3 regions of the Isoptericola hypogeus genome follow, and region 2 is predicted to be linked to each of the others. Evidence: riboswitches for the same ligand, from Rfam matches in the RefSeq annotation. Region 2 holds a riboswitch; each other region holds the start of a gene.
What was found. A riboswitch is a leader RNA that binds a small molecule or an ion and turns the genes downstream of it on or off. The one in region 2 is predicted to bind thiamine pyrophosphate.
Positions count from the first base shown of each region.

Region 1: another riboswitch for thiamine pyrophosphate. It lies ahead of thiM (hydroxyethylthiazole kinase); the one in region 2 lies ahead of ABD254_RS12650 (thiamine ABC transporter substrate-binding protein).
Region 3: another riboswitch for thiamine pyrophosphate. It lies ahead of ABD254_RS04945 (MFS transporter); the one in region 2 lies ahead of ABD254_RS12650 (thiamine ABC transporter substrate-binding protein).

Region 1 is NZ_BAAAPM010000008.1:276,065-283,017, reverse strand. Features, by position in the region: gene ABD254_RS16950 (bifunctional hydroxymethylpyrimidine kinase/phosphomethylpyrimidine kinase) at 1-570, opposite strand, end outside; gene thiE (thiamine phosphate synthase) at 567-1,259, opposite strand; gene thiM (hydroxyethylthiazole kinase) at 1,256-2,206, opposite strand; TPP riboswitch at 2,197-2,324, opposite strand; gene ABD254_RS16935 (hypothetical protein) at 2,463-3,131, shown strand; gene ABD254_RS16930 (YcnI family copper-binding membrane protein) at 3,213-3,971, shown strand; gene ABD254_RS16925 (copper resistance CopC family protein) at 3,968-4,651, shown strand; gene ABD254_RS16920 (coiled-coil domain-containing protein) at 4,762-6,189, shown strand; gene ABD254_RS16915 (acylphosphatase) at 6,215-6,487, shown strand; gene ABD254_RS16910 (class I SAM-dependent methyltransferase) at 6,477-6,953, opposite strand, start outside.
Region 2 is NZ_BAAAPM010000005.1:2,061-9,013, reverse strand. Features, by position in the region: gene ABD254_RS12670 (sensor histidine kinase) at 1-34, shown strand, start outside; gene ABD254_RS12665 (response regulator transcription factor) at 34-693, shown strand; gene ABD254_RS12660 (ABC transporter ATP-binding protein) at 771-1,607, opposite strand; gene ABD254_RS12655 (ABC transporter permease) at 1,607-3,325, opposite strand; gene ABD254_RS12650 (thiamine ABC transporter substrate-binding protein) at 3,502-4,584, opposite strand; TPP riboswitch at 4,663-4,768, opposite strand; gene ABD254_RS12645 (DUF4235 domain-containing protein) at 4,890-5,159, shown strand; gene ABD254_RS12640 (PAS domain-containing protein) at 5,175-5,975, opposite strand; gene ABD254_RS12635 (sulfite exporter TauE/SafE family protein) at 6,137-6,953, opposite strand, start outside.
Region 3 is NZ_BAAAPM010000003.1:557,518-564,470, forward strand. Features, by position in the region: gene ABD254_RS04930 (GNAT family N-acetyltransferase) at 1-1,134, opposite strand, end outside; gene ABD254_RS04935 (lysine N(6)-hydroxylase/L-ornithine N(5)-oxygenase family protein) at 1,131-2,525, opposite strand; gene ABD254_RS04940 (pyridoxal phosphate-dependent decarboxylase family protein) at 2,522-4,078, opposite strand; TPP riboswitch at 4,237-4,344, shown strand; gene ABD254_RS04945 (MFS transporter) at 4,338-5,684, shown strand; gene ABD254_RS04950 (C39 family peptidase) at 5,846-6,953, shown strand, end outside.

The DNA of each region.
Region 1 (6,953 bases), on a different contig from region 2:
CTGGGCGAGCGCCGCTGGCCAGTCGCCCGCGACCTCCTCGCCCAGCAGGACGGCGAGCTCGGGCAGGTTCGGCGTCACGACGTCGGCGCGACCGAGCAGGTCGGTCACGGCCCGCTCGCCGCCCGCGTCGAGCAGCCGGTCGCCGCTGGTGGCGACCATCACGGGGTCGAGCACGACGGCCGGGCGCACGCGCGTGGCACCCCGCGGCAGGGAGTCGAGCCAGTCGGCGACGACGGCCACGACGTCGCGCGAGCCGAGCATCCCGATCTTCACCGCGTCGATCGTCACGTCGTCGGTCACGGCGGCGAGCTGGTCGACGAGGAACGCGGGCGGCGGCACGTGCACGCCGCGCACGCCCCGCGTGTTCTGCGCCGTGAGGGCCGTGACCGCCGTCATCCCGTACCCGTCGGCCGCGGCGATCGACTTCAGGTCCGCCTGGATCCCGGCGCCGCCCGACGGGTCGGAGCCCGCGACCGCGAGCACGCGCGGCACCGTCCGCCCGGGCGCGACGGCTCCCCCGCCGGCTGCGGTCGCGCCGCGGGTCGTCGCGTCCGTCGCCGCGGCGCTCATCGGGCCGCCTCCCACGCGCCCGCGAGGTCGGCCGCGGCCGCGGCCGGGTCGGACGCCGCGCAGACGGCGGACACCACGGCAGCACCGGCCGCGCCCGCCCGCCGCAACGGACCCACCAGGTCGGCCGTGACGCCGCCGATCGCCACGCACGGCAGCGTCGTCGCCCCGGCGACGGCCGCGAAGCCGTCGACGCCGAGGGGTGCCGGGTGGTCGGGCTTCGTCGTCGTGGGCCGGACGGCGCCGACGCCCAGGTAGTCGACGGTGCCCGCCGGCAGCGCGTGCGCTGCCGCCAGCTCGGCGGCCGTGCTCGCCGACAGCCCCACGACGGTGCGGGTGCCGTCCGGGTTCACCGGCCCGACCAGCTGCCGCACGGCCGCGGCGGGCAGGTCCCGCTGCCCGACGTGCACCCCCTGCACCGGCGCGCCGGCGGCCCGCGCCGCGAGGAAGACGTCCACCCGGTCGTCCACCAGGACGGTCGCGCGGCCGGCCACCGCGCGCGCGACGGCGTCGACGAGGGCGAGCAGGTCCCGGCCCGAGGCCGCCTTGTCCCGCACCTGGACGGTCGTGACGCCGCCCGCGAGCGCCGCCAGCACGACGTCGGCCACGCCGCGGTCGCCGCACAGCGCGGTGTCCGTGACGAGGTAGGTGCGCAGGTCGAGGCCGAACTGGCTCGGCGCCGGGGCGCTCATCGGGCGTCCTCCGCCTCGAGCGCGGGGACGACAACGGCGCCCGCGCTCACGCGCGCCCGGTGGCGCACGTCCTCGCCGCGCAGCCGGTCGAGCTCGTCGAGCAGCGCGACGGCGAAGCTGCCGGGGCCGCGGGCGGCGCGGGCGGCCCGCTCCGCGGCGAGCGTGTAGGCGACCGTCGCGGCGAGCGCCGCCTGCGCCGGCGTCCGCCCCGTGCGGCGCGCCACCCCGGCGAAGGCCGCCATGACCGCGCCGAGCGCGCACCCGCCGCCGGTCATCCGGGTGAGGAGCGGGTGCCCGGTGTGCACCCGCACGACGCGGTCGCCGTCCGTCACGACGTCCACCGGCCCGCTCACCGCCACGACGCTCCCGGCGTCGGCGGCGAGTCGGCGAGCGGCGGGCAGGGCCGCCTCGGGGGTGTCGGTCGTGTCCACGCCGCGTCCGCCCGCGCCCGCGCCCGCCAGGGCGAGGACCTCGCTCGCGTTGCCGCGCACCACCGTCGGCCGGTGCGCCAGCAGGGCGTGGGCGAGCTGGGTGCGCACGGGCAGGGACCCGACGGCGACCGGGTCCAGGACCCACGGGGTCCCCGCCTCCCGGGCGGCGGTCGCGGCCTCGAGCGCGGCCGCCCGCTGCTCCGCGTGCGGGGTGCCGAGGTTGACCAGCAGCCCGTCGGCGACGCGGGCGAACGGGCCCGCCTCCCCCGGCACGTCGCACATGGCCGGGGAGGCCCCCAGCGCGAGGAGCACGTTCGCGGTGACGTTCGTGACGACGGAGTTGGTGACGACCTGGACCAGCGGCGCCTGGGCGCGCAGGTCGTCCAGGAGGTCGGCCGACGCGCTCACCAGCGCGGCCGTGTCCAGGGCGTCGTCCGGGGCGTCGTCCGGGGCGTTCTCCGGCAGGTTCGGTCGGGTGGCTGGTGCGGCGTCGTCGCCGTGCAAGGGCACGTTCATGCCGACATCCCTTCGCTAGTGCGAGCTAGATCAGGTTCGACGGGTGTGTTCTCAGCACCGCGGCGACGCCGCGACCGCTCGGTCGCGACGGCGACGGGATGCACCCCGTGTCGTTCGCCGCCACCGTAGCGCGGGCCGTGCGCCCCTGGCGCGGCCCGTCTCACGACTGGGGGTGTGACGTGCCGCACGGGGGCCGGGCGCCGGCGGTCGGGATCCGGCGACCGGCCGCGAGGGTCGTCGCCGGTAGGGTGAGCGCGTGCCTGTGGTCGTCCGTCGTGTGCGCGAGCTGCTCGTGGCCAGCACGACGCTGAGCATCGCGGCCGCCGCGCACCTGTTCGGGGGCGGCTCGCTGCCCGGTTCCGTGGCGGGCTGGGTGGTCACGGTGGCGCTCACCCTCCCGGTCGCCGTCTGGACGGCCCGACGGCGGCTCACGCTGCCGCGGCTGCTCCCGGCGATGGCGGTGCTGCAGGTCGTGCAGCACACCGCCCTGTCGTTCATGGCCACGGCCGGCGCGTCGGCGGCCTCCTCGACCGGGCCCGGCACGGGGTCGGCCGCGGCTGCCGGCCCGGCGGCGCACGCGGGTCAACCGGCTCCGACGCCGGGGTCGCTGGCGTTCCCGACGGGCCTCGACCCCACGCACCTCCACCACGGGGACGACCCGCGCGCGGGTGCCCTGATGCTCGCCGCCCACGCGGTCGCCGTCCTGGTCACCGCGCTGCTGCTGGCGGCGGGCGACCGCGCGGCCGGGAGCCTGCTCGTCTGGCTCGGCGCCGTCGTCCTGCTCGTCGCGGGCGCGCTCGCCGCGCCCGTCGGCCCCGGGCGCCCGCGCCGGCCCGCCCGCGGCACCTCCTGGGTCCCCCGCACGTGGCTGGGCCTCGCCGGGCTGCGGCTGCGCGGCCCCCCGCGCGTCGCCGCACCGGCCTGACCCCTCCTGGCGCACCGCACGGTCGCCGGGACCGGCAGGCCCCGTCAGCGACCCACTGCACCTCGTCCCAGGAGAATCGTCATGCCGTCCTTCCGTACCGTCTCTCGTCGTGCCGTCACGCGCGGCGGTGTCCTCGGCGCCGCCGCCCTCGCGGCCGTCGTCCTGTCCGCCGGCGTCGCGTCCGCGCACGTCACCGTGACCCCCGGCGAGGCCGCCGCCGGCAGCTACGCCACCCTGACCTTCAAGGTCCCGAACGAGTCCGCCACCGCCGCGACCACCGAGGTCGCGGTCGACCTGCCCACCGACACCCCGTTCACCAGCGTCTCCGTCGAGCCCGTCCCCGGCTGGACCGCGACGGTCACCGAGGCCCCCCTGCCGGAGCCCGTCGAGGTGCACGGCACCGAGGTGACCGAGGCCCCCAGCCGGGTGGTGTGGACCGCGGACGACGACGCGGCCGCCATCGACCCCGGCGAGTTCCTGCGCTTCACGATCTCCGCCGGCGCCGTGCCCGAGGGCGTCGGCGAGCTCCTGCTCCCCGCGACGCAGACCTACTCCGACGGCGAGGTCGTCGCCTGGGACGAGCCGGCCGCCGAGGACGGCTCCGAGCCGGAGCACCCCGCCCCGGTCCTGACCGTCACGCCGGCCGAGGGCGACGCGCACGGCGCGGGCTCGAACGGCGCCGACGCGGCGTCCGGCTCCGAGGGCTCGACGACGGCCGCCTCCGGCGGCTCCTCCGACACGGTCGCGCTCACGCTGGGCGCCGTCGGCCTGGGCCTCGGCCTGGTCGGCGCGGTCACCGGCGTCGTCGCCCTGTCGCGCACGCGCCGGGCCCACCGATGACGGGCGCCACCGCGCGCCGTGGCCGCCCCCCGGCGATCACGCGCGTCCTCGCCGCCGCCGGGGCGACGCTCCTGGCGACCGGGGCGGCCACGCTGGTCGCCGTGTCGCTCGGGGCGGCCCCCGCGTCCGCGCACAACGTCGTCGTCGGCACCTCGCCGGGCGTCGGGTCCACGGTCACGCAGGCGCCCGCGGAGGTGTCCGTCACCTTCGACGACGTCGTGCTCGAGCTGGGTGCGGACTCCTCGAGCACCGTCGTGCAGGTGACCGACGCCCGCGGCGACGATCACGCGACGGGCTGCCCGGCCGCGCAGGACCGCACGGTCGCGGTGCCGGTGTCGATCGACGAGCCCGGCGAGTACACCGTCACCTGGCGCATCGTGTCGGCCGACGGGCACCCCACCAGCGGGGAGTTCGCGTTCACCTACGCCCAGGCGGGCGCGGGGAGCGACGACGCCGGCACCGACGACGGCGCGGCGAGCGCCGCGCCCGCACCGGTGTCGTGCGGCGGGTCGGCGGGCACGCAGGCCGCCGACTCGGACGACGCCGCCGCTGCTGCGCCGTCCGCGTCCGCCGGTGGCTCCAGCGACCTGCTGGTCGCGCTCGGCATCGCGGGCGGCGTCGTCGTGCTCGGCGGCGCGGGCGTGCTCGTGGCGCTGCGCGCGAGCCGCCGGCGCGGCTGAGGCCGCGGCCGGGTCCGGGCGTCCCGCGCGGCGCCCGGACCCGGTGCCGGCCGGGGCGGGCGTCCGGGCCCGGCACCGGCACCGGCGGACGGCCCCGTACGATGCGGTCCATGGACGCGGGGCAAATCGTCGGGATCGTGACAGGGGTGGTGATCGCGGCGGTGGCCGCGATCGCGGTGGTGGCGGTCTGGCTCCGCCGGCGCCGCACGGCGCGTGAGCGGGCGGTGAGCGACGAGCTCGAGCGGCTCGGCACCGCGGCCGGGTCGGCCCTCGTGCGCGCGGACGAGCGGGCCCGGCTGGCCGAGGACGAGCTGTCCTTCGCCGTCGCGGAGCTGGGCGAGCGGGACACCGCGGACCTGGCGCCGCTGCTGCGGCGGGCGCGCGAGCGCCTCGGCGAGGCGTTCCACCTGCACCAGCTACTGCACGACCACGTGCCCGACACCGAGGAACAGCGCCGGGAGTGGTTCTCCCGGGTCGTCGACCTCTGCCGGTCCGCCGACGGCCTGCTCGACGAGCTCGACTCCGGGCTGTCCGCGCGTCGCACCACGGTGCGCGCGACGCCGGAGGTCCTCGAGCGCGTCGACGGCGAGGTCACGAAGGTGCGGGCGCGGATCGCCGACGCGCACGACGACGTCGCGCGGCTGCGGGCGTCGTACAGCGACAACGCGCTGCGGCCGGTGGCCGACAACCCCGAGCAGGCCGAGCGGCTGCTCGAGTTCGCGTCGCGGAGCACCGCGGCGGCGCGACGGCGGCTGGCCGCCCAGCAGACCGGCGAGGCAGGGGCCGCGGCGCGCGCCGCCGAGGAGTCGGTCCGCCGGGCCGAGGGGCTGCTCGTCGCGGTCGCGGACTTCGAGTCCGAGGCGCTGCGCGCCGAGGCCGCGCTCGGGGCGATGGTCGCCGAGTCGCGGACCGAGCTCGCCCAGGCGCGGGCCCTGCCCGCGCCCCAGCGCGCCGGGCGGGTCGACACGGCGATCGCCGCGCTCGAGGACTCGCTCGCCGCACTGCCGGCGCCGGGCGCGCCGGCCGACCCTGTGGCGTCCCTGTCCCGCGTCCGCGAGGCCAACACCGCGCTCGACGACGCCGTGGCGGACCAGGTCGAGCGGGACCAGCGGCAGCGCCGCATGTCGGCCCAGCTCGCCCCCGCCCTGGACGACGCCGAGCGGCAGGTCGCCGCCGCACGCGCCGTCGTCGACGACTACCGCGCGCCCGTCGGTCCCGACGCCCGCACCCGCCTGGCGGAGGCGGAGCGGGAGCTCACCGCGGCCCGCGCCGAGCACGACCCGGAGCGCGCCGTCGCGGCGGCCCGGCGCGCCGCGGCTCTCGCCGCCGAGGCCGCGACGCTCGCCCACCGCGACATCGCCCGCGGCGGGCACGGCCAGCGCTGGGACGGCGGCTGGAACGGGCCGCGCCAGGGCGGCGGCTACGGGGGCGGCTACGGCGGCCGGCGCGGCTCCGGCTCGGACGTGTTCGGGGCGGTGCTGGGCGGCATGGTGCTCGGCGGGATCCTCGACGACCTCGGCGACCTGGGCGACTTCTGACGGCCGGCGTGGCTAGCCTGGCGGGATGACCGTCCGGGTGCGTGCCGTCGTGACCGGCCGCGTGCAGGGCGTCGGGTTCCGCTGGGCGGCCGCACGGGCCGCGGCGGCGCGCGGCGTGACCGGGCTGGTGCGCAACCTGCCCGACGGCCGCGTCGAGGCCGAGGTCGAGGGCGAGCGGGCCGACGTCGACGCGATGCTGAACTTCCTGCGCACCGGGCCGCCCGGGGCGCAGGTCGCGGGCGTCGACGTCGAGCACCTCCCGCCGGTCGGGGGCGCCGGGTTCGAGATCACGGGCTGACCGTCGCGGCCAGCCACTCGATGACGCCCGCGCGGGTGCGCTCGTGCCGCTCGACGACGAGCGGCCGCTCCTGCACCCAGGCCATGGGCCGGCGACGGAAGTGCTCGCCCGCCCACGGCACGCTCACGAGGTCGGCGGCGGCCTGCAGCGCCCGCAGCGGCCAGGACGTCGAGCCCACGTGGTCCGCGAGCAGCAGCCGCCCGCCCGGGCGCAGCACCCGCACCATCTCCGCGAGCGCCGCACGGTGGTCGGCGATACCGCACAGCGAGAACGTGCACACGACGGTGTCGAACGACCCGTCCGGGGTCTCGAGCGCCTGCGCGTCGCCGAGTCGCAGGTCGACGTCGAGCCCCAGCCGGCCGGCCCGCTCCCGGGCGACCTCGAGCATCCCGGGGCTCCACTCGACGCCGGTCAGGCGGCCGCCCGCACCTCCGGCCGGGCGGGCCCCGACGACGTCCGCCGGGTA
Region 2 (6,953 bases):
GTTCGCGCTGGACGTGCGGCTACCGTGGGCGTGATGGAGCCCTCCGGCGGCGTGCGCCTCGCGATCGTGGACGACGACGCGATGGTCCGCGCCGGCCTGCGCCTCATGCTCGACGGGGCGGACGGGATCCGGGTGGTGGGCGAGGCCGCGGACGGGGCCGAGGTCCCCGGGCTGCTCGACGCCCACCCCGCCGACGTCGTGCTGATGGACCTGCGGATGCCCGGCACGGGCGGCATCGCCGCGACGCGGCGGGTGCGGGCCCGGCCCTCGCCCCCTGCCGTCGTCGTGCTGACCACGTTCGACACCGCCGAGGAGGTGTCCGGGGCCCTGCGCGCGGGCGCGGCCGGCTACCTGCTCAAGGACATGCCCCCCGACCGGATCGCGGCGGCCGTCCGTGCCGCCGCGGAGGGAGAGCCGGTGCTGGCCCCCGACGTCGCGCGGCGGCTCATGGACGCGGTCGCCGGCTCCGGGGGCGCGCGGCAGCGGGCGCGGGAGGCGCTCGCAGCGCTCACCGAGCGCGAGCGGGATGTCGCCCTCGAGCTGGGCCGTGGCGCGTCGAACGCGGACATCGCCGCCCGGCTCTACCTCAGCGTGCCCACCGTCAAGGCCCATGTCTCGAGCGTGCTGCTCAAGCTCGGCGTCGAGAACCGGACCCGGGTCGCGCTGCTCGTGCACGACGCCGGGGCCGACTGAGCCCGGCGTCAGCCCCCGACGCGCGCGTCGTCCCGCGCGGCCTTCTCCTCCGCCGCCGCGTCGGGGTCCCCCCGCCGTCAGGTGCCGTCGTACCCCGTCGATGTCGTGACCGCGGGCTTCCTCGCATCCCCAGCGCCCTCGCCGTCGCCCTCGCCGGGCCGCGGCGCCAGTCCCAGGAACTCGGCGACGCGCTCCGACGCCGGGCTGCGCAGCAGCACGTCCGGCGCGTCGACCTGGAGCAGCCGGCCGGCGTCCATCACGGCCACCCGGTCGGCGACGGTGAACGCCTCGTCGTGGTCGTGCGTGACGAAGACGGCGGTGGTGCCCGTGGCCCGCAGCGTCTCGCGCACGTCGACGGCGAGCCGCTCGCGCAGGCGACGGTCCAGGGCGGACAGCGGCTCGTCCAGCAGCAGCAGCCGGGGGCGCGGGGCGAGCGAGCGCGCGAGGGCCACCCGCTGCTTCTGGCCGCCCGAGAGCGTCGCGACGGACCGTTGCGCGTAGCCGGCCAGCCCCACGGCGTCGAGCAGCTCGGCGACGCGCTCCGCCCGCTCCGCCCTCGGCACCCCTTGGGCCTCGAGCCCGTAGGCCACGTTGCGCCCGACGTCGCGGTGCGGGAAGAGCTGGCCGTCCTGGAAGAGCAGGCCGAACCCGCGGCGGTGCACGGGCACCCCGGCGAGGTCCTCGCCGTCGAAGGCGACGCTGCCGCCGGCGAGCGGCTCCAAGCCCGCGACGGCGCGCAGCAGCGACGACTTGCCGCAGCCGCTCGGCCCCAGCAGGGCGACGATCTCCCCGGCCGTGACGTCGAGCGACACGCGGTCCACCGCGACGGCCCCTTGACGGCGCCGGGACGCGCCGTACCGCACCACGGCGTCACGCACGGCCAGCCCGGCGCGCGGTATCTCGACGTGCTCCATCAGATCTCCCCACCGGCCGCGTCACCGCGCAGCCTCTCCGCAAGCATCATGACCGTCGCCGTCAGCACCGCCAGCACCACCGACGCCGCGAGCGCCATCCCGTAGTTCTCCGCTCCAGGCCGCCCGATGAGCCGGTAGATCACGACGGGCAGCGTCGCGGCGTCGGGTCGCGCCAGGAACGACGTCGCCCCGAACTCCCCGAGCGAGACCGCGAACGCGAACCCGATCGCGAGGCCGAGCGAGCGCGTCGCCATCGACCCGTCGACGTCGCGCAATACCCGGCCGGGAGCCGCGCCCAGCACGGCGGCGGCCTCGCGCAGTCGCGGGTCGATCGCCCGCAGCACCGGCAGCAGGGTCCGCACCACCAGCGGGATCGCGACCACCGCCTGCGCGATCGGCACGAGCAGCCCCGAGGTGCGCAGGTCGACGTCGAACCCCAGCGGCCTGTCGAGCGTGATGAGGAACCCGAACCCGACCGTCACGGCCGAGACCCCCAGCGGCAGCATGAACGCCGCGTCGAGCACGCCGACCGCCCGCCGCGCCCCGGGCGACCGCGGGCGCCGCGACACGACCAGCGCCACGAGCCCGCCGACCACGACGGCGACCGTCGCGGCCAGCGCGGCGGTGCGCAGCGAGTTCCCCAGCGCCTCCCAGACCGTGACGGACAGCGTGTTGCGCCCGCCCGTCGTACCGAGCGCCACGTAGTTGTCGAGCCCCCACGCCCCGTCGGGGCCGCGGAACGACCGCGCCACGAGCCCCGCCATCGGCAGCACGAGCAGCCCGAGCACGACGACGGCGGTCGCGGCCGCGGGCAGGAGGTCGGCGGCGGCCCGCAGCCGCAGCGGGTGCGACGCCGTCCGGTCGCTCGTGAGGTGCAGCGCCCGCTCGCGGCGCGTCCGCGCCCGGGCGCCCACGGCCAGCGCGGCCCCCACGACCACGAGCTGCAGCACGGACAGCACGGCCGCCGAGCGCAGGTCGAGGAACTGCGTGGTCCGCACCCAGATCTCGGTCTCGATCGTGCCGTACCCGACGCCGCCGAGGACCAGCACGACCCCGAACGCCGTCGCGCAGAACAGGAACACCACGGCGGCCGACGACGCGATCGCCGGCCCCAGCGCCGGCAGCGTCACCGTGCGGAACGCCCGCCAGGGGGTGGCGCCCAGCGCCCGGGCGGCCTGCTCGGCCCGCGGGTCGAGCCGCTCCCACAGCCCGCCCACCGTGCGCACCACGACGGCGTAGTTGAAGAAGACCAGCGCCACGACGATCGCCGCGAACGACTCCTCGAGGCCCATCCACCCGAGCAGCCCGCCGGGGGCGAACAACGCCCGGAACGCGACCCCCACGACGACGGTCGGCAGCACGAACGGCACCGTGACGAGGCCGCGCACCAGCGTGCGCCCCGGGAACCGGCAGCGGTACAGCACGTACGCGCCGGGCAGCCCGAGCAGCACGGACAGCGCCGTGCCCACCGTAGCCTGCGCCAGCGTCTGCCCGACGAGCCGCCACGTGCGCGGCCGGGACAGCACCTCGGCGAAGCCGGACAGGTCGAGCACGCGCCCGCCCGCGCCGTCGTCGGCGAAGAACCCCTGCACGACCAGCGCCACGACCGGCCAGGCGAAGAAGATGCCGAGGAACGCCAGCGGCACGGCGACCGCGACGCCCCACCCGAGCCGGCCCCGCCACAGGTCCAGGCGCGCCCCCGCGACGCGGGCGCTCACCCGGTGCGCCCTGTCGGGTGAGACCGCACCTCCGCTGCGGGCGGGTGCCTCGTCCCTCGGCCCCCACCCTGCGCTGCGCCTCCGCCTCACCCTGTGCGCTCTGTCGGGTGAGACTGCGCCTCCGCTGCGGGCGGGTGCCTCGTCCCTCGGCCCCCACCCTGCGCTGCGCCTCCGCCTCACCCGATGACCGTGGCCGTCCACTGCTCGATCCACTCGTCGCGGTGGGTGTCGACGTCGGCCGGCGGCACCTGGAACGGGTCGTCGGCCAGCGGCGCGAACTCCTGCCATGCGGCCGGCAGCTCGACGTCCGGGTCGGCCGGGTACATGTACATCTGCCCGGGCACGTCCGCCTGGAAGGCCTCGGAGACCAGGAAGTCGACCAGCTGCTGCGCGCCGTCGGGGTTCTCGGCCCCGGCCAGGACGCCCGCGTACTCGACCTGCCGGAAGCAGGTGTCCAGCATGGCGCTCGTCGTCGAGGAGCCCCCGTCCTCGCTCACCGTGAACGCCGGCGACGTCGCGTACGACAGCGCGATCGGCCGCTGTCCGCCCTCGCCCGCGCCCGAGAAGTCGACGTAGTACGCGTCCTCCCAGCTCTCGGACACCTTGAGTCCGTTGTCGCGCAGGTCGGCCCAGTAGTCCTCCCAGCCGTCCGTGCCGAACGCCCCGACGGTCGCGAGCAGGAAGGCCAGCCCGGGCGACGACGTGGCGGGGTTCGTGACGACCGTGAGATCCGCGTACTCGGGCTTCGTGAGGTCCTCGAGCGTCGTGGGCGGCGCCACGTCGTGCTCGGCGAACCAGCCGTCGTCGAGGTTCAGGCACACGTCGCCGACGTCGACGGGCGTCAGCGTGCCCGCGAGCTCGTCCGGGGCGTACGCGGCGACCTGCGGGTCCAGGTCCGCCGGCTGGTACGGCTCGAGGACGCCGGCGTCGACCGCCCGCGTCGCGTACGTGTTGTCGACGCCGAACACGACGTCGCCGAGCGGCGCGTCCTTCGTCAGCACGAGCTGGTTGACGAGCGTGCCCGCGTCCCCGGGGGCCACCTGCTCGACCGTCAGCCCGCTGCTCGCCTCGAACTCGGCCAGCACCTCGTCCGAGACCGCGAACGAGTCGTGCGTGACGAGGGTGACGACGCCGGGCGTCCCACCCCCGTCCGCCGCGTCGCCGGACGGATCGCCGTCCCCGCCGCCGCAGGCCGCCAGCAGCGGCAGCAGTGCCGCGACCGCGGCTCCCGCGCCCAGGCGCGTCGAGACGTTCGTCATGGTTCCTCCTCAGCCGTCGAGAAGGGGGTCCTGCGTGGCGTCCCGCACCCTCTCGAGGGCGCGCGGGACGCCACGCAGGGATCGAGATGCCCGACTTCCTCCACCGGTGCTAACCGGATCAGGTTCGAGGGTCTGCGGTGGCCCGCACTCTCAGCGCCCGGGAGGCGCTCCCCTGTCGTTTCCCGTCGAGCCTACCCGCCCTCGCCGCGCTACGGTGGTGGCCTTCGGCACACCCGGCTGCCCGTCGCTGACGTGCGTCGACGTGTTCCGGATCGCAGACATCCGAGTCGAACCAGGGAGGCCCCGTGGCAGACGACGAGCAGCCGCTCGCGGTCAAGGTGGGCACCGTCGTGCTGACGGTCGCCGCAGGATGGATCGCGCAGAAGCTCGTGGGCGTCATCTGGGAGAAGGCGACGGGCAGCTCCGCCCCCACCGACCTGGACGACGACGAGCTGTCGGTCGCGCGAGCGGTGACGTTCGCCGCCGTCTCGGGCGGGGTCGCCGTGCTCGCCAAGCGCCTGGCGCGCCAGGGCGCCGTGCGGGCGGGTGCCCGCTACCTGTCCCCGAAGGGCTGAGAGCCGGCCGGCGGGTCAGCGGCCGGCGCGGGGACGACGGCGCGCGAGCTGCGCGTCGTGCCCGTGCGGCCGGTCCACCGGGTGCACGGTCGCGAGCGCGCGGCTGAGCCGCGCCGCGGCGTCCTCGCCCGGCAGCGCGGCCTCGACCACCGACCGGGCGCCGGCCGGCCGGTCCGGGTCGGGGTGCTCGGGTGATCCCTGCGCGAGCGCCTGCATCATCTGGACGCCCGCCGTCTGGGCGGAGACGCCCACCTGCGCCCCGGCGTCGCCGAGCACCTCCGTCGCGACGGACTCGTCGACCCCGCACACCGCCATGATCGCGCCCTTGGCGCGCTCGGCCGCAGCCGCCGCCACGAACGCCCGGGAGACGGCGCGCTGCGCCTCGCGCTCCAGCGCCTCGCGCGCCACCGGGCTGGCGTCGATGACGTACCCCACGACCTGCGTCGTGCGACCGTCGTCGCCCGGCCGACCCTGCCCGGTGACGACGACGGTGCGCGTGCGACCGTGGTCGTCGACGATGCGGTGGGCGCCGGCGAACGGGCGTCCGCCGCCCAGCGCGACCGTCGCCGTCCGGGAGAGCCGCTCGCGGTCGTCGGGATGCATGTGCGCCCGCAGGACCTCGGGCCCCGGCTCGATCGCGCCGGGCTCCCGTCCGAAGATCAGGTAGACCTCGTCGGACCACCACCACGCGCCGGTCGCGGCCTCCACGCGGTAGCGGCCCACCAGCAGCTGGGTCCCGGCACCGAGGAGCTCGGCGAGCGCGACGAGCTCCCGTCGCGCCGGGCCACCGGCCGCGGACGACGTCGACGCTGACATGGCATCCCTCCCAGCACGCTCGCACCCGGGCTCACCGTGGTGCTGACCACGCTACCGGGACAGCACGACACCGCCACCGCGACGGTGTCGTCAGGTCGCGGTGGCGGTGCCGGGGATCGTGCCGGGGCCGACAGGCGGTCCCGGTGCGGAGCCCGCGCAGCTCAGGCGGGGGCCTCCTCCTTCGCGGCGCGGGCCACCCGGCGGGCCTCGGTCGCCGCCTCCGCCACCGCCTTGCGGTGCTCGCGGACGGAGTGCACCACGGCGGCCGCCCAGGCGAGCGCGATCAACGCGTAGATCGTGTTGATCACGCCCGGCGAGAGGGAGACGAAGTCGCTGGTGACGAGCGTGCGCGTGTTGGTGAAGATGATGATGCCGCCGACGAGCGAGCCGAGCACCCGGGGCGGGAAGATCCGCACGAGGTACGCGGCGATCGGCGCCGCGATGAGCCCGCCGATGAGCAGGGCCACGACCCAGGCGAAGTCGATCCCGGCGGTGCCGAGCCCGACCAGGAAGCCGAGGCTCGCCGCGACCGCGACGAAGAACTCGCTGGTGTCGATCGAACCGATCACCTTGCGCGGCTCCATGCGCCCGCTCGCCAGGATGGCCGGCGTGCCCACCGGCCCCCAGCCGCCGCCACCGGTGGCGTCCATGAAGCCGGCGACCAGGCCGAGCGGGGTGAGGAAACGCTTGCGGAGCGGCTGACCGAGCTTGTCGGTGCGCAGGCCACGGAAGGTGAAGCGCAGCAGCACGTACACGCCGAGCCCCAGCAGCAGCAGCGACATGAGCGGCTTCGCGATCTCCGTCGAGAGCCAGGAGAGGAACGTCGCACCCGCGAACGCCCCGATGGCGCCGGGCACGCCGATCTTCAGGACGACCTTCCAGTCCACGTTGCCGAAGCGCCAGTGCGACGCGCCCGAGGCGAGCGTCGTGCCGATCTCGGCGAGGTGGACGGTGGCGCTGGCCGCGGCGGGGTTGGTC
Region 3 (6,953 bases), on a different contig from region 2:
CTCGGCGGCCTGGAACGCGTCGGCACGACGGCGGTCGTCGTCTCCGGTGTCTCCCGCGTCGGCGTCGTCCGCCGCGGGCGCGAGCGCCGCCAGCAGGCCTGGGACCTGCGGTGACGCCCCGCTCAGCTCCCGGTCCCGCTTGGCGCACGCGGCGGCGAGCGTCGCGGACAACTCTTCGAGGTAGGTCGCCACGAGGTCGTCGGGGATCCGCAGCAGCGGCTGCAGCTCGGCCACCAGCTCGAGCGCGTCCACGGGCAGCTCGACGCCGGCACCGCCCGGGCCGGAGGCGGTGCGGGTGATGGACGCCGGGTCCACCACCCAGTGCTCCAGCGCGAACGTGCGCGCCGCGAACCGGTAGGTGACGCCGTCGAGCGCGAGGACGAACCGCCCGTCACCGTCCGGCTCGGGGCGGAAGAGCCGCTCGTGCGCGAGCTCGGCGAGCGCCTTGGCGGCCAGGTGCCGGTGCGCGTGCTCCGCCAGGTCGGGCCGCAGGTGCGGGGCGAGTTCGGCGCCGTGCCCCGCGAGCGCACCCAGCGGCGACGCCGCGAAGTCCGCGCGCGTGCAGACGCTCAGCGCCGCCCGCTTGGCGTGCCCGCCGTCCTCGACGACATCCACCTCCTGCAGCACGCGGAAGCCGGCGGCGGCGTTCTTGGCGGCGATCGCGCGGTTGCGCACGTCGGGCTCGACGACGACGCGCGCCGCCCCGCGGCCACGGGGCGCGGGAGCCAGGCAGAACCGCACGACGGCGGCCATGACCGCGTCGGTGAGCCCGGGCGCGCGCCGCGCCCGGTCGTCCGGTGGCGGCGCCACGAGCAGGTGCATGCCCAGGTCGCCCGGCTCGGCGTCGTGCACGCCGGCGAGCAGCACGCGCGCGGGGTCGTAGGTCTCGGCGTAGAACGCCGGCCGCCCGTCCACGCGGCCGAGCCAGCCGTCCTGGTGGGCGTGGTCCGCGATGTCGGCGAGGTAGCCGCGCACCTCCCCGACGCCCAGGTGCCCCATCCGCCAGAACGCGGACGCGGGGTGCGCCAGCCACGCGTGCAGCGTCGCTGCGTCGCGCGCCGGGTCGACGGGCTCGAGGGTGACCGCCTCGGCGGCGACGCGGGCGGCGGCACGCTCGGTGAGGGTCGTCGTCATCGCGCCACCTCCCGCTCGGGCGCGGCGGCCGACGACAGGGCGGGTTCGCCGCCGAGCTCGCCGTCGGGCAGGCCGAACGTCTGGAAGGCGATGCGCCGCTCGATGGCGTAGGGCTCACGACCGGTGACCTGCGCGAGGATCACCGAGTTGCGCCACGCCGCGAACCCGAGGTCGGGGGCGGTCACGCCGTGCGTGTGCGCCTCCGTGCCGCCCACGTGCAGCCGCCCGCCGGCGCCGGCGGTGTAGTCGCGGGCCACGTCCACGCGACCCAGCTCGTCGAGGTGGACGAGCCCGGGCGCCACGAAGCCCGGCACGCCCGCGCCGTAGCCCGTGGCCGCGACGACGGCGCGCGTGCGATGCTCCGCCGTGGTCCCGAGCTGCCCGTGCCGCAGGGTGAGCACGTACTCGCCACCGCCGTCGGGCGCACCGTCCGGCTCGAAGCGGGCCGCGACCACCTCCGTGTCCGACAGCAGGGTGGTCGGCACCTCGCGCCCGAGGGCGGACTTGCGGTACAGCGTGTCGTAGATGTCGTCGATCAGGTCGCCGCTGATGCCCTTGTACAGGCCGCGCTGCTCGCGGCCGAGGATCTCCCGCAGCTCGGTGGGGAGCGACCGGTAGTGGTCGGTGTACTCGGGAGACGTCATCTCGAGCGTGAGCTTGGTGTACTCCATCGGGAAGAACCGCGGCGAGCGGGTCACCCAGTCCACCCGGTGCGTGGCCGGCGAGGCGTCCTCGAGCAGGTCACGGTAGACCTCGGCCGCCGACTGGCCCGACCCGACGACGGTCACCGCGCCCGACGCGGCCAGCGCGTCGCGGTGCGGCAGGTACTGGGCGCTGTGCACCACCGGCCCGGCGCCGGGGATCTCCGCCGCCTCGGCCGCCAGGGCCGCGAGCGGCCCCGGGAGCCGGGGCGTCGTCCCCACGCCGAGGACGACGTGCCGCGCACGGTAGGTCTCGACGTCGCCGTCGGGCAGACGAGCCGCGACCACCAGGTCGCCCGTCGACTCGTCGCGGTCCACCCGCACCACCTCGCGCCCCCACCGCAGCGTGGCCACGCGGTCGGCCACCCAGCGGCAGTACTGGTCGTACTCGGCGCGCAGCGGGTAGAACGACTCGCGGACGTAGAACGGGTACAGCCGCCCCGTGGCCTTGAGGAACGCGAGGAACGAGTACGGCGACGTGGGGTCGGCCATCGTCACCAGGTCCGCGAGGAACGGCACCTGGATCGTCGCGCCCTCGAGCATCATGCCCGGGTGCCAGGAGAACCCGTCCCGCCGGTCGAGGAACACGGCGTCGACGTCGTCGAGCGGGTCGGCGAGCGCCGCCAGGCCCAGGTTGAACGGGCCGATGCCGACGCCGAGCAGGTCGTAGGTGTGCGTGTCGCGCGTCATCGGACGGCCTCCGGCAGGGGTGAGCGGGCGGGCAGCCGCGGGTGGGTCCCCCGGCAGGGCGGGACGTCGAGCGCGAGCAGCTCCTCCCCCGCGAGCAGCCCGTGCGCGGTCGAGCGCACCAGGTCGAGCACCGCCCGGACGTCGTCGAGCGTCGAGTCCGGGTTGAGCAGGGTGAGCTTGAGGCACGGCCGGCCGTCGACCACGGTCTTGGCGACGAGCGCGCGGCCGGAGTCGAACAGCACGCGCCGCACGCGCGGCACGAGCGCGTCGGCACGGGCGTCGTCCACGCCGTCGGGCTGGTAGCGGAACAGCACGGTGGACAGGTCGGTCGGGGCGAGCAGCCGCAGCTCGGGGTCTCCCGCGAGGTCGGCGTGCACGGCGGCGGCGAGGTCGCAGACGGCGTCCACCATCGCGCCGACGCCGTCGGCGCCGACGGCGCGCAACGTGGCCCAGAGCTTGAGCGCGTCGAACCGGCGCGTGGTCTGCAGCGACCTGTCGACCAGGTTGAGATCGGGGTTGGGCTCGCCCGACTCCTCGGCAGGGTTGAGGTAGTCGGCGTGCCAAGCCACCCGCGCCAGGTCGGCGCCGTCGCGCACCAGCAGCGCGCTGGACGACACGGGCTGGAAGAACGTCTTGTGGAAGTCGACGGTGACGCTGCGGGCCCGCTCGATGCCGTCGAGCAGGTGGCGGCGCCGCGGGGAGAGCAGCAGCCCGCCGCCGTACGCGGCGTCCACGTGCAGCCAGGCGCCGACGGCGTCGCACAGGTCCGCGACCGGCCCCAGCGGGTCCACGCAGCCGCGGTCGGTGGTGCCGGTGGTCGCGACCACCGCCATCACCACGTCGCCGGCACGCTCGACGTCGACCAGCGCCCGCGCGAGGGCGCCCGGGTCCAGGCGGCCCGCCGCATCCGTCCCGACGGCGACCACCGCGCCGTCGTCCAGGCCGAGCAGCTGCGCCGAGCGCGCCACGCTGAAGTGACCCGACGTCGTGGCCAGCACCCGAAGGCGCCCGAGGCGCTCGCGGCGCGCCGCCCCGCGGAGCCGGGCGCCGTCGGCGCCCGTGAGCGCGCGCTCGCGGGCCAGGTGCAGCGCCTGCAGGTTGGACTGCGTGCCCCCGGAGGTGAAGACCCCGTCCCCGTCCGCGAACCCGATGCGCGCCGCCGTCCAGCCGATCAGCCGCTGCTCCATGAGCGTCGCGACGGTCGACTGGTCGTAGGTGTCGACCGAGGTGTTGATCGCGGCGAGCATCGCCTCGGCACCCACGGCGGGGAGCGCCACCGGGCAGTTGAGGTGGGCGGCGTACGCGGGGTGGTGGAACCAGACGGCGTGCGAGGCGTACAGGTCGGCGGTCTCCCGCAGCGCGGCGGGCGTCCCGACCGGCGCGCCGTCGAGGTCGACGTCGTCGACGAGCGCCTGCAGCTCGCGGCGGCTCGCGCCGCAGAACGGCTGGCGAGCGGCGGCGACGCGGGCCGCGACGTCGTCGACGACGGCGTGCAGCGCGCCGGCGTAGTCGGCCGCCGTCGCGGCTCCGAGCAGGGTGGAGGACTTCGTCACGGGACTCCTCGGGGTAGACGCAGGCCACCCCGGGCATTCAGGTAAGGGCAGCCTCGCCAAACTTAGGGTCGCCTCACTCGATGCGCCACCCGCGCGGGGTGCGAGCCAGGTCACACCGGCCCGAGCCACCGGGACACCCGCTGCCGCGCTAGGTTGGCCGGCGTCCACACGGGAGCCCCTGCCAGGGGCTGAGAGGGAGCCGACGCCGCTCCGACCGTCGAACCTGTCCGGGTCATGCCGGCGAAGGAAGCGAGCGACGATGACGACCCCTGCCTCCGCAACCCCTGCCCCCGCGCGCCCCCGCGCCGTGCGCCCTAGCGCCGTGCGCCCTAGCGCCGGGCGCACCAGGCCCTCGCCCGCGGGGATCCGCCGCGCGGTGCGCGGCGGCGCGCTCGGCAACTACGTCGACCAGTTCGACATCATGCTGCCGGTCGCGGCGCTCACCCCCGCCGCCGAGCACGTGTTCGGCCCCGGGCACCTCGCCGGCGCGACCGGCTGGGTGTTCGCCGCCACGCTGCTCGGCCGGCCGATCGGCGCCGCCGTGTTCGGGCCGCTGGCCGACCGCGTCGGGCGCACCGCCACGACCCGCGTCGCGCTGGCCGGCATCGCCGTCACGACCGCGCTCATCGCCGTCGTCCCCGGCCACACCGTGCTCGGCGCCGGCACGATCGCGCTCGTGGTCGCGCTGCGGTTCCTCGGCGGCGTCTTCGTCGGCGGCGAGTACACGGCGGCCGTGCCGCTCGCCATGGAGTGGAGCGACCCGCGCCGCCGCGGGCACCTCAGCGGGCTCGTGATGTCGATGTCCCCGTGGGCGTCGACGACCATCGCGGCGCTCGTGCTCTTGCTGGTCAGCGCGCTTCCCGACGGCGCCTACGCCGCCTGGGGCTGGCGCGTGCCGTTCGTCGTCGGCGCCCTCATGGCCGCCGGCCTCTGCCTCTACTACCGGACGGTCGTCCCGGACTCGGACGCCTGGCTCGGCGCCCCGCAGCGCCGCCACCCCCTGCGCGACGTGCTGGTCGGGTCGCACCGGCGCGCGCTGGCGCAGGTGCTCGTGCTCATGTCCGGCCTGTGGCTGCTGACGCAGATGGCGGTGCCGACCATGACCGCCGCGGTGCGCGACGGCGGGGTGCTCGACCCCCAGGCGCTGTCGTTCGCGCTGATGGTCGCGACCGCAGCGTCGGCCATCGTGATGCACGCGTGCGGCGCCGCGTCGACGCGGACCGGCCGGCGTCGCTTCTTCGTCGCGTTCGCGGCCCTCGCCGTCGTCGCCGCGCCCGCGACCTGGTGGGCGCTGGCCGCGGCGGGCGGCGCGGGCGGCGTCGTCGCGCTCATGGTGGCGCTGCAGCTGGTCACCGTCACCGCCTACGGCCCGGTGGGCGCGTACCTGGCGGAGCGCTTCCCGGCCGGGGTGCGCGCCAGCGGGTACGGCGTCGGCTACTCGCTGTCGATCGTCGTGCCCGCGCTGTACCCCGTGTGGCTCCCCGCGCTCCAGGGCGCCGTCGGCGCGGACGCGGCGGTCATGGGCGTGCTCGCCCTGGGTGCGGTGCTGCTCGGCGCCGGTGCGTGGCTCGGCCCGGAGACCGACCGCGAGCGCCCGCTGCCCTGAGCCTCCTCGGGCGCGCACGTACGGCCGTGCAAGGTAGTGACACGCGACGCGCTCTCTGGGAAAGTCGTCGCCATGGGTGGCGGGAGCGGCCCGGCGCCCGGCTGGCTCAGGAGGCGACCAGGATGGACGGCACCAGGGCAGGAATCGTGCGGAGGGGCTGGATGAGGGCGACGACGGCGGCACTCGCCGCGGGCGCGGTGGTGGCTCCGGTCGGGGCCGCGTCGGCGGCGTCCACCGACCCCCCGCCCGACGCGGCGAAGATCACGACCACCCACTGGGACGGCACGGCGGACCTGCGCGACGGCGCGTGGGACAACCTGCGCCCGGGGATCGGCGGGGCGCTCGTGCTGCGCAGCGGCGACGGCCCGACGACCGCGTACACGGACCCGTTCGGGGACGGCACGCCCGTCGCCTACGAGACCGGCACCTGGACCTCGCCGGTCGTCGAGGCCGGCTACGCGATCGACGAGTCGGTCACGTCGTGGAACGCGACGACGCCCACCGGCACGTGGGTCGAGATCGAGTTCCGGGGGCGCAAGGCCGACGGCGCGTGGACCAAGTGGTTCGTCATGGGCCGGTGGGCGTCGGGCGACGAGTTCGCGCCCGCCGACGGCTCGGTGGGCGACATCCACCGCACGTCGGTGGACGGGCAGAACGACGACGACGCGTTCCTGTTCACCGACACCTATGTGGCGAAGAGCGGGCACGAGCCCGACGCGTTCCAGACCCGTGTGCGGCTGTACCGGCCCGCCGGGTCGTCGGCGACCCCGCGGCTCTCGTCCGTGAGCACCATGACCAACGAGTACCTGCCGTCGTCGCGCTACACCGGCACCAGCGACTTCACGCTGGGGCGGCACGTCGAGCTCGACGTCCCGGGCTACTCGCAGCTCACCCACATCGGCGAGTACCCCGAGTTCGGGGGCGGCGGCCAGGTGTGGTGCTCCCCGACGTCGACCACGATGGTGCAGTACTCCTACGGCAAGTGGTTCCAGGTCCCGCCGTGGGAGCTGCGCGACATCGAGGCCCCCGCCGGCGACCCGCAGGTGGACTACGCGGCCATCAACACGTGGGACTACACCTACGAGGGCTCGGGCAACTGGCCGTTCAACACCGCGTACGCGCACCGGTTCGGGCTGGAGTCGTTCGTGACGCGGCTGCGGTCGCTGGCCGAGGCGGAGAAGTTCGTCGCGGCCGGCATCCCGCTGGTCGTGTCGATCAACTTCGAGGAGTCCGAGATGCCCGAGGCCGGGTACGGCACCGACGGGCACC